DNA from 4 places in the Pseudomonas sp. p50(2008) genome. Region 2 is predicted to be linked to each of the others. Evidence: predicted binding sites of a transcription regulator. Region 2 holds the regulator's gene; each other region holds the start of a gene.
What was found. The regulator FliA, encoded in region 2, starts transcription of late flagellar genes. The targets are predictions, from matches to a motif close to CTAAAGTTTNNNNNNNNNNNGCCGNTAA.

Region 1 (2,202 bases), on a different contig from region 2:
AGCACCTTGGGTGGCTGCGGAGCATCTTCCGCGCTTGAGGCATTGAACACGGTTCATCAATCTCCAGACAAAATTTGACTGCGGCTAGCCAGCATTTTGCCAGCATGTTTCTCGTCTTGATAGTGCGGGCTCATCGGCGGGTTCAAGCCTGACTGAGAGGCCCCCGCTTCGCGAGTACAGAGGTCGATCCGCGGGCGTCATAAAGCGCTGGTGTGTCGCCGCCGTGGAGGATTTTCAGCTGGGTCGCCGTGGCAGCCTGTTGCATCATGATGGACTGGCCATTGCTGACGTTGGTGCTCTGGCACTGGGCCAGTAGATCGGTGAGAACATCACTCTGAGCCAGCAACTGATCGCCAATGCTCGATTGGGCGGCCAATTGCTCCAGACCCTGGCGATTGATCGGCAGGTTGAGGCTGGCGAGGATCGCACTGCGCTTGCGGCCATGCTGTTCAAGCAAAATGATCAATGCCTGCTTCTGCGCCAGAATGTCTTCGAGCAGTCGCATGTCGCGACCATGCAACGCGATGGCCTCGGTTTGCAATAACTCGAGCAATTGTTGCGCTGGAGCAAAGTCGTCGATGATCAGTTGCAGTAAATTAGTATCGTGCATGGCTGGCCTTGGGTTTTAAGCGTCCAAAAGCCTCGCGCAGACCGGAGCCTAGCGCTGGGCTTCGAAGTTGAGCAGTTTGCTGGCTACACGGTTGCTGTCGACTTTATAGCTGCCATCGGCAATCGCTGCTTTCAACTCTGCCACGCGGGCATTATCGACAGCGGGCTGATCGCGCAGCTTGTCAGTGACCTTTTGCAACTGCTGAGCCTCATTGCTGAGGTGTACCGATTCCCCGCTTTTGACGGTAGTGGCCTCTGCGGCCGGGGTATTCAGCGGCGCGGACTTGGCGGCTTCTGCCGTGTCCTTGCTGGCGCTGGTACGTGTACTGCCCGTAAGTGACGAGGAGCTGTTTAGACGGCTGAAATCGATGACCATGATCAAAAAACCTCTGGGTATTTGGACGCTTGCCATGTTTTCGGCCAAACCCTGGAAAACTTTAGACTCATTTATCAATGAGCTTGCGCGCGTCAGCACTTGCCCTGGATGAGTCACAGTTTAGGGAACAGTCGAGCGGTGCGCCATCTAAACACCAATACCCGAGGTACTACATGGCGACTTCCACCTGGCCGGGCGCGATAACTTGCGCCTTGATGACCCGCTGGGAATTCAGGTTTTTTACGCGTATCTGGTCTCGCAAACCACCGTTGGACAGCGCTTCTCCCGGCATGCGCACGCTGAGTGTGCCGCTACGGGCGGTAATCACCACCTGATCGCCCTTGGTGATGACTTCCGCCTGCTCGATGTTCACCAGAGTGATCAGCTGATCGGCGACCATTGGTCGGGTCAGTTTTTGCCCGATCGCCTGATCCAGCGAAGTGAGGTAGCCCTGGCTGATCAAGCTGATATCACGCTCGCGCAGGATCACATCGTCGGGTTCGACAACACCGAGGCGACGTAGCGGTCGGGTGGTGGTGACGACGTCGCGGAACAGCCGGACTTGAGCGGGTACGAACACGGTCCAGGGAGCGGCGCCCTCGCAGCGAACCTTCACCGTAACGCGCCCCAGTGGCTTGGCCGGACTCTCCAGGCTCGCTGTCAATTCCTTGTCGCACATTGGCATGCGCAGACGCGGATCGAGCTGGCTGACCTGGATCTCATAACGACCTTCAGTTTGACTGGTCGCCAAATAGTCTTCTACGGTGAATTCAAGAAAGCCCTGGGTGACGCCGATAAGCATGTCAGGCAAGGTAACCGCATCAGCAAGGGCAGGGCTGCCAGCGTTGAACAGGCAAACGGCCGACATCGCGCAAAGCGATTTGCGAAAGTTTGAGGTCAGGCGTCGGAAAAATGTCGGTTCTGTGTTCATACGAGTTAAAAAGCAAGCGCCGTGCCGTTTAGCAATGAATGTGCGTCGCAACACACTGAAGCGTTGGTAGTAGGAGTCTGGGCATGGCTGGTGTAATGGATTCAGTAAACCAGCGCACGCAACTGGTAGGGCAGAATCGCCTGGAGCTGTTGTTGTTCCGTCTTGACGGTCCGCAGCTCTATGGGATCAACGTATTCAAGGTTCGCGAGGTGCTGCAATGCCCCAAGCTGACCGTGATGCCCAAGTCCAATCCTGTCGTGTGCGGTGTGGCGAGTATTCGGGGGGC
Region 2 (2,202 bases):
CGACCAATTCGACCGCATGTTTTTTCAGGGTCGATTCGAAATCGCCCTGTGAAATTTCATTTTGCTCCATAGCTCCCCCGTGGCGCAGTTGCTCAACCAATGCGTTCGAAAATCTTTTCGATTTTTTCTTTTAACGCCTGGGCCGTGAAGGGCTTGACCACATAGCCGTTTACACCGGCCTGGGCTGCTTCGATGATCTGCTCGCGCTTGGCTTCAGCGGTAACCATCAGCACCGGAAGATGCTTGAGCCTTTCATCGGCGCGCACGTGGCGCAGCAGATCGATACCGGTCATGCCCGGCATGTTCCAGTCCGTTACCAGAAAGTCGATGCTGCCGCTGTTGAGGACCGGAATGGCAGTGGTGCCATCGTCAGCCTCGACCGTGTTGGTGAACCCAAGGTCACGCAACAGGTTTTTTATGATCCGCCGCATCGTTGAGAAGTCATCAACGATGAGGATTTTCATGTTCTTGTCCAATTCGACCTCCAAGCAGTCTTAAACGCGTCCAGCACCTGGACACGCCATTTCATTCAATCCGGCAAAGCATTCGATGACTGTCTGGAGCACAGCAGATCGAGACCGGTGCGTACAGAACCCACCAGCCTCGTTCGCAGTGTCCCCACACTGCCTTCAGCGCGCTCGCCACTCCCCCAAACGCCCCCGCAAACGGGCCGCGCACTGGCTGTGTAACTGGCTGACCCGCGATTCGCTAACCCCCAGGACCTCACCGATTTCCTTGAGGTTGAGCTCTTCGTCGTAGTACAGCGCCAACACCAGTCGCTCACGCTCCGGCAAATTGGCAATCGCGTCCGCCAGCGCTGCCTGGAAGCGTTCATCTTCCAGATCGCGCGACGGTTCGAGATGAGCACTGGCGCCATCCTCGTGCAGCCCTTCGTGTTCGCCGTCTTGCAACAGATCGTCGAAACTGAATAACCGGCTGCCCAGGGTGTCGTTCAAAATCCCGTAATAATCGTCGAGACTCAATTGGAGTTCGGCCGCAACTTCGTGATCTTTAGCGTCGCGACCGGTTTTAGCTTCAATCGAGCGAATGGCGTCGCTGACCATTCGGGTATTTCGGTGGACCGAACGTGGCGCCCAGTCCCCTTTGCGTACTTCATCGAGCATCGCGCCGCGGATTCGTATGCCCGCGTACGTCTCGAAACTCGCGCCTTTGCTGGCGTCGTATTTGGTCGACACTTCAAGCAGGCCGATCATGCCGGCCTGGATCAGGTCTTCGACCTGGACACTGGCCGGCAGACGCGCCAGCAAGTGGTAGGCAATCCGTTTTACCAGTGGCGCGTAACGCTCGATCAGCTCGTACTGCGCATCACGGGCCGATTTTTTATAGAGGTTATAGCCACTGGCGGTCATAGCACGGGTCCTGCAGTTTGTTGCACGAGGCGCTCCACGAAGAACTCCAGATGCCCACGCGGGTTGGCAGGCAATGGCCAGGTGTCGACCTTTTGCGCGATGGCCTTGAAGGCCAGCGAACACTTGGAGCGCGGGAATGCTTCATACACGGCGCGCTGCTTCTGCACGGCCTTGCGCACGCTTTCGTCGTACGGCACCGCACCGACGTATTGTAAGGCGACGTCGAGGAAGCGATCCGTGACCTTGGTCAACTTGGCGAACAGGTTGCGACCTTCTTGCGGGCTCTGGGCCATGTTGGCCAGGACACGGAAACGGTTCATGCCGTAATCACGGTTGAGCAGTTTGATCAGGGCGTAGGCGTCGGTGATCGAGGTCGGCTCATCGCAGACCACCAGGAGGACTTCCTGAGCGGCGCGGACGAAACTGACAACCGAATCGCCGATGCCCGCCGCCGTGTCGATCACGAGCACGTCGAGGTTGTCGCCGATATCGCTGAAGGCCTGGATCAGGCCGGCGTGTTGCGCCGGGGTCAGATGAACCATGCTCTGTGTGCCGGACGCGGCCGGAACGATACGAATCCCGCCCGGGCCTTGCAACAGAACGTCGCGTAGCTCGCAGCGGCCTTCGATCACGTCGGCCAGGGTACGTTTGGGTGTCAGTCCGAGTAGAACGTCGACGTTAGCCAGTCCGAGGTCGGCGTCCAGAAGCATGACGCGCCGGCCGAGCTCTGCTAGAGCCAGGGACAAGTTCACTGACACGTTAGTTTTCCCGACGCCACCTTTGCCGCCGGTCACCGCGATAACCTGTACGGGATGCATGCTGCCCATGTTAT
Region 3 (2,202 bases), on a different contig from region 2:
GGTGGCGCGACCAGCACCCGCTGGACCATCTCCGGCGTGCCCTTGGTTTGCAACGTACCGACCAGCGCCTCGCCGATGCCCAGCTCCGTCAACACTGCCAAGGCATCGAATGCCGGGTTCGGGCGGAAACCCTCAGCCACCGCCCTCAGGGACTTCTGCTCCTTGGCGGTAAACGCGCGCAGCCCGTGCTGGATGCGCAGGCCAAGCTGTGCCAGCACATCATCCGGCAGATCGCCCGGCGATTGGGTGACGAAATACACCCCGACACCTTTCGAGCGAATCAGCCGCACCACTTGTTCCAGGCGGTCCTGCAAGGCTTTGGGCGTGCCAGCGAATAACAAATGTGCTTCGTCGAAAAACAGCGCCAGCAGCGGTTTTTCCGCATCGCCGCGTTCCGGCAGTTGCTCGAACAGCTCGGCCAGCAGCCACAGCAGGAACGTCGCGTAGACCTTCGGGGCCTCGTGCACCAGACGGCTGGCATCAAGCAGGTGAATGCGCCCGCGACCATCGACGGCCGGCTGCAATATGTCTTCGAGTTGCAGGGCAGGCTCGCCAAACAGTGCTTCCGCCCCCTGCTGCTCGAGCGTCGCCAGGCGCCGCAATAATGCCTGGCTGGAACCGGTGGTCATCAGTGCGGCGTCATCGCCCAATGACTCCGGGTGGTCGCGCAAATGATTGAGCAGCGCCTTCAGATCCTTGAGATCCAGCAACAACAGACCTTCACGGTCGGCCACCTTAAACGCGGCATACAGCGCCGACTGCTGACTGTCAGTCAGTTCCAGAAGGCTACCCAGCAGCAACGGGCCCATCTCGCTCAAGGTCGTGCGCAACGGGTGACCCGACTGGCCGTGGATATCCCACAACGTCACCGGATACGCCTGAGGTGTGTAGTTCAGCCAGGGCATCCCGGCGATCCGCTCGGCGATCTTGCCCTGTGGGCTTGCGGCAGCGCCCAGCCCGCACAGGTCGCCTTTGATATCCGCCGCGAACACCGCCACGCCGGCATCGCTGAAGGCTTCGGCCAGGCGTTGCAAGGTGACGGTTTTGCCGGTCCCGGTAGCGCCGGCGACCAGGCCATGGCGGTTTGCGAGACGCATCGCTTGGGCGATCGGCTGCCCCGCGAGATCGGCACCGATAACGAGTTGCAAGGAGTCAGGCATTTTGTCACCCATGGTTAATCTTTGATCCTTCACGGCCGATATAAAAGACTAATAGCGTCGGTAATTCCCTAAGGAGAGGACGGAACTATCCGCTTGTGTTTACCACCACCCCTTTCGCGTTCCTTTATAAAAGCACGCCCTTGACATTAAGACCTTAGCGGAACCCCAAGCCATGAACAAAAATCTGCGTTTCAGCCATAAGATACTGCTTGCCGCCGCGCTCATTGTCATCGCCGCCTTCGCCTCGTTCACGCTGTACAACGACTACTTGCAGCGTACCGCCATCCGCGAAGACCTGGACAACTACCTCACTGAAATGGGCGATGTTACCGCCAGCAACATTCAGACCTGGTTGACCGGCCGCATCCTGTTGATCGACAACCTTGCCCAGAACATCGCCCTCAACCCCGAGCGGTCCACGGTTGACAGCCTGCTCGAGCAGAAAGCCCTGACATCGACCTTCATGGCGTCCTACCTTGGCGATGCCACCGGCAGCTTCACCATTCGCCCGGACGCGAAAATGCCTGCTGGCTTCGATCCGCGCGTGCGCCCTTGGTACAAAGGCGCCGAAAGCAGCAACACTGCGACGCTGACCGAACCTTACGTCGATGCGGCCACGGGCCAAACCATCATTTCCATCGCCAGCGCCTCGAAGAAGGCCGGTCAGAGCATCGGCGTGGTCGGGGGCGACCTGAGCCTGCAAACCTTGATCGACACCCTCAGCGCTCGGGATTTCGATGGCATGGGCTACGCATTCCTGGTCAGCGCCGACGGCAAGATCCTGGTGCACCCGGACAAATCGCTGGTGATGAAAACGTTGAGCGAGGCCTATCCACGCAACACGCCGCGTATCAGCAGCGATTTCAGCGAAGTGGAAGTGGATGGCAAGACCCGCATCGTCAACTTCACCCCCGTCAAAGGCCTGCCTTCGGTGAACTGGTACATCGGTTTATCGGTGGATAAAGAAAAAGCCTTCTCGATGCTTAGCGAATTTCGCACCTCGGCCGTCGTCGCGACCCTTATTGCCGTGGCAATCATCATT
Region 4 (2,202 bases), on a different contig from region 2:
GCGGGTCAGGTCGCCTTCGCCGCTGGCGATGTCTTCGAGCATGCGCGCCACACCCAGAATCGGTTTGGTCACGCTGCGCGCCATCAGCCACACCAGCAACAGGCCGATCAACGCGGCGACAACACCCAGGCCAAGCTCCAGCAGTGTGCCGGTGGTGTTGCTGTCGTCGAGTTGTTTTTCCAAAGCTTCAGCCGGGCCGACCAGGACTTTTTCCGGTACTTGCAGCAGTACGCCCCAGGATTTTCCACCGGGAATCGGCTGGAACGGTGCCAGAACCTTCAATTGCTGGTTGCTGTGCAGGCTTTCGGTCTTGCTGCTGCCGGCCAGCCTGCGGATCAGCTCTGCGCCGCTGGTTGTATCCACCGTGTCCAGGCGCTGGCTGAGTTTGCTGGCGTCCGGGCTGTAACCGGCCAGCAAACCGACCGGGCTGATGATGCTGACGTTCGTCTGGCCGTCATAGAGCTTCTTGCTCGCGGCCTGACTGATCGCTTGCAGGCTGTTGAGGTTGATGTCCACCGACAGCGAGGCGATGACCTTGCCGTTGACCATCAGAGGGAAAACGATGCTGGTCATCAGCACGTTCTGGCCGTCGATCTTGTAGAAATACGGTTCGATCACGCAGGGATTGAGCGAGGTGCGCGGGCAGGTGAACCAGGCGTTGGCCGGCTCGCCGCTGGGGCCGGCACTGGTGTCGGCCATGTCGCTTTCCGGCAGCGCCATGGACGTGACCTTGCCCGGTGTCGGTTGCGACCAGTACAGGGCGAACCGGCCCTTGTCGTTGCTGCCCAATTCGGCCTGACCGGCGAAGAGTTCGTCCTTGCCGTCCAGTGCGTTGGCTTCGAACACCAGCGACAGACCGAGCAGCTCCGGGTTGGCCTGCAGCGCCGACTTGACCTGTCGGGTCAGGTCTTCACGCAAATCGAACGCGTCGAGGAAGCGTTTTTCGGCCTGGTCGCGCAGAAACAGCACCTGACGCGAAAAGCCGTGACCGTATTGATAGGCGTCCATGAACTGCTGGCGAATCTCCAGCGCCTGGTTTTCGCCCTGGGATTCGATCCGTGCCTGGGCGCTTTCGTTGAGCATCTCCATGCTCGAGGCTTTCACCAACGCGGAGCTGTGCTCCATGCGATACAGCGAAAGACCCACCAGCAGGGTCACGATGCCCGCCAGGCAAAGCCCGGCCAACAGGGTGATTTTCCATTGAATGGAAAGTTGTCTGAGTGACATGGAGACGTCCTTATTCGATAAATATCTGCGGCATTGCTCTATAACGGCAGTGATTTTGGATTCTTGATCCATTCAGATAAATAAGAAGCGACACCAAACCCTGTAGCAGCTGGCGAAGCCTGTGGTGAGGGGATTTATCGAAACGTCGCACCGCACCGTTCGGCTGCGCAGCAGTCGTAAAATCAGAACTCACGGTGTATCAGGAAGTCCATGCAAGCCGGATTTACGACTGCTTCGCAGCCGAACGCAGGCTTCGCCAGCTGCTACAAGAGACGTACACGTTTAGCCTGCTACAAAGGGCGGGCAGGCATTACAGCGACCAGGCCGGTCGTGTTGGCTTTGACAAGGTGGCATCGGTCCGGCACAGTGCGCGCCCTCTAATAAAACCCATTTCATGATCCGCTGGCGGCTCTTTGCAGACTGCCGGCTGAACTCATTGCGCTTGTCTTGAGGTAACGATGATTAATGCTGTAATTGCCGCGGTCGGCGTCATGCTGATACTCAGCCTGTCCCGCGTGCATGTCGTGATCGCACTGATCGTGGGTGCCCTGGTCGGTGGTTTGACCGGTGGCCTTGGCATCGACGCCACCCTGAAAGCCTTCAATAGCGGCCTCGGCGGCGGGGCGACGGTGGCGTTGTCCTATGCGTTGCTGGGGGCTTTTGCCGTGGCGATCGCCAAATCCGGCATGGCCCATGCGCTGGCTGACAAGGCCCTGGCGATGGTCGATCGCCAGCACGCCAGTGGGGGCGGCCGGGTCAAGTGGCTGCTGATCGGCTTGCTGTGGGTGGTGGCCATTGCCTCGCAGAACATTTTGCCGATACATATCGCCTTCATTCCCTTGCTGGTTCCGCCGCTTTTATACGTGCTGACCAAGCTGCAACTGGACCGGCGGCTGATCGCCTGTGTCATGACATTCGGCCTGATCACGCCGTACATGTTCCTGCCGGTGGGCTTCGGCAACATCTTTCTCAATG

Region 1: flgM (flagellar biosynthesis anti-sigma factor FlgM) is a predicted target of FliA. The motif match lies at 1,023-1,050, and genes of this name have one in related genera.
Region 3: H7698_RS19910 (methyl-accepting chemotaxis protein) is a predicted target of FliA. The motif match lies at 1,175-1,202, and genes of this name have one in related genera.
Region 4: H7698_RS19180 (methyl-accepting chemotaxis protein) is a predicted target of FliA. The motif match lies at 1,362-1,389, and genes of this name have one in related genera.

The regions. Positions count from the first base shown of each region.
Region 1 covers NZ_JACMYF010000009.1:389,639-391,840, reverse strand. Annotated here, with positions in the region: gene H7698_RS25350 (flagellar brake protein) at 1-50, opposite strand, end outside; gene H7698_RS25345 (flagella synthesis protein FlgN) at 143-610, opposite strand; gene flgM (flagellar biosynthesis anti-sigma factor FlgM) at 659-985, opposite strand; gene flgA (flagellar basal body P-ring formation chaperone FlgA) at 1,155-1,916, opposite strand; gene H7698_RS25330 (chemotaxis protein CheV) at 2,000-2,202, shown strand, end outside.
Region 2 covers NZ_JACMYF010000001.1:888,678-890,879, forward strand. Annotated here, with positions in the region: gene H7698_RS03990 (protein phosphatase CheZ) at 1-70, opposite strand, end outside; gene H7698_RS03995 (chemotaxis response regulator CheY) at 93-464, opposite strand; gene fliA (RNA polymerase sigma factor FliA) at 630-1,370, opposite strand; gene fleN (flagellar synthesis regulator FleN) at 1,367-2,197, opposite strand.
Region 3 covers NZ_JACMYF010000007.1:35,596-37,797, forward strand. Annotated here, with positions in the region: gene H7698_RS19905 (helicase HerA-like domain-containing protein) at 1-1,160, opposite strand, end outside; gene H7698_RS19910 (methyl-accepting chemotaxis protein) at 1,333-2,202, shown strand, end outside.
Region 4 covers NZ_JACMYF010000006.1:402,314-404,515, reverse strand. Annotated here, with positions in the region: gene H7698_RS19180 (methyl-accepting chemotaxis protein) at 1-1,227, opposite strand, end outside; gene H7698_RS19175 (Na+/H+ antiporter family protein) at 1,689-2,202, shown strand, end outside.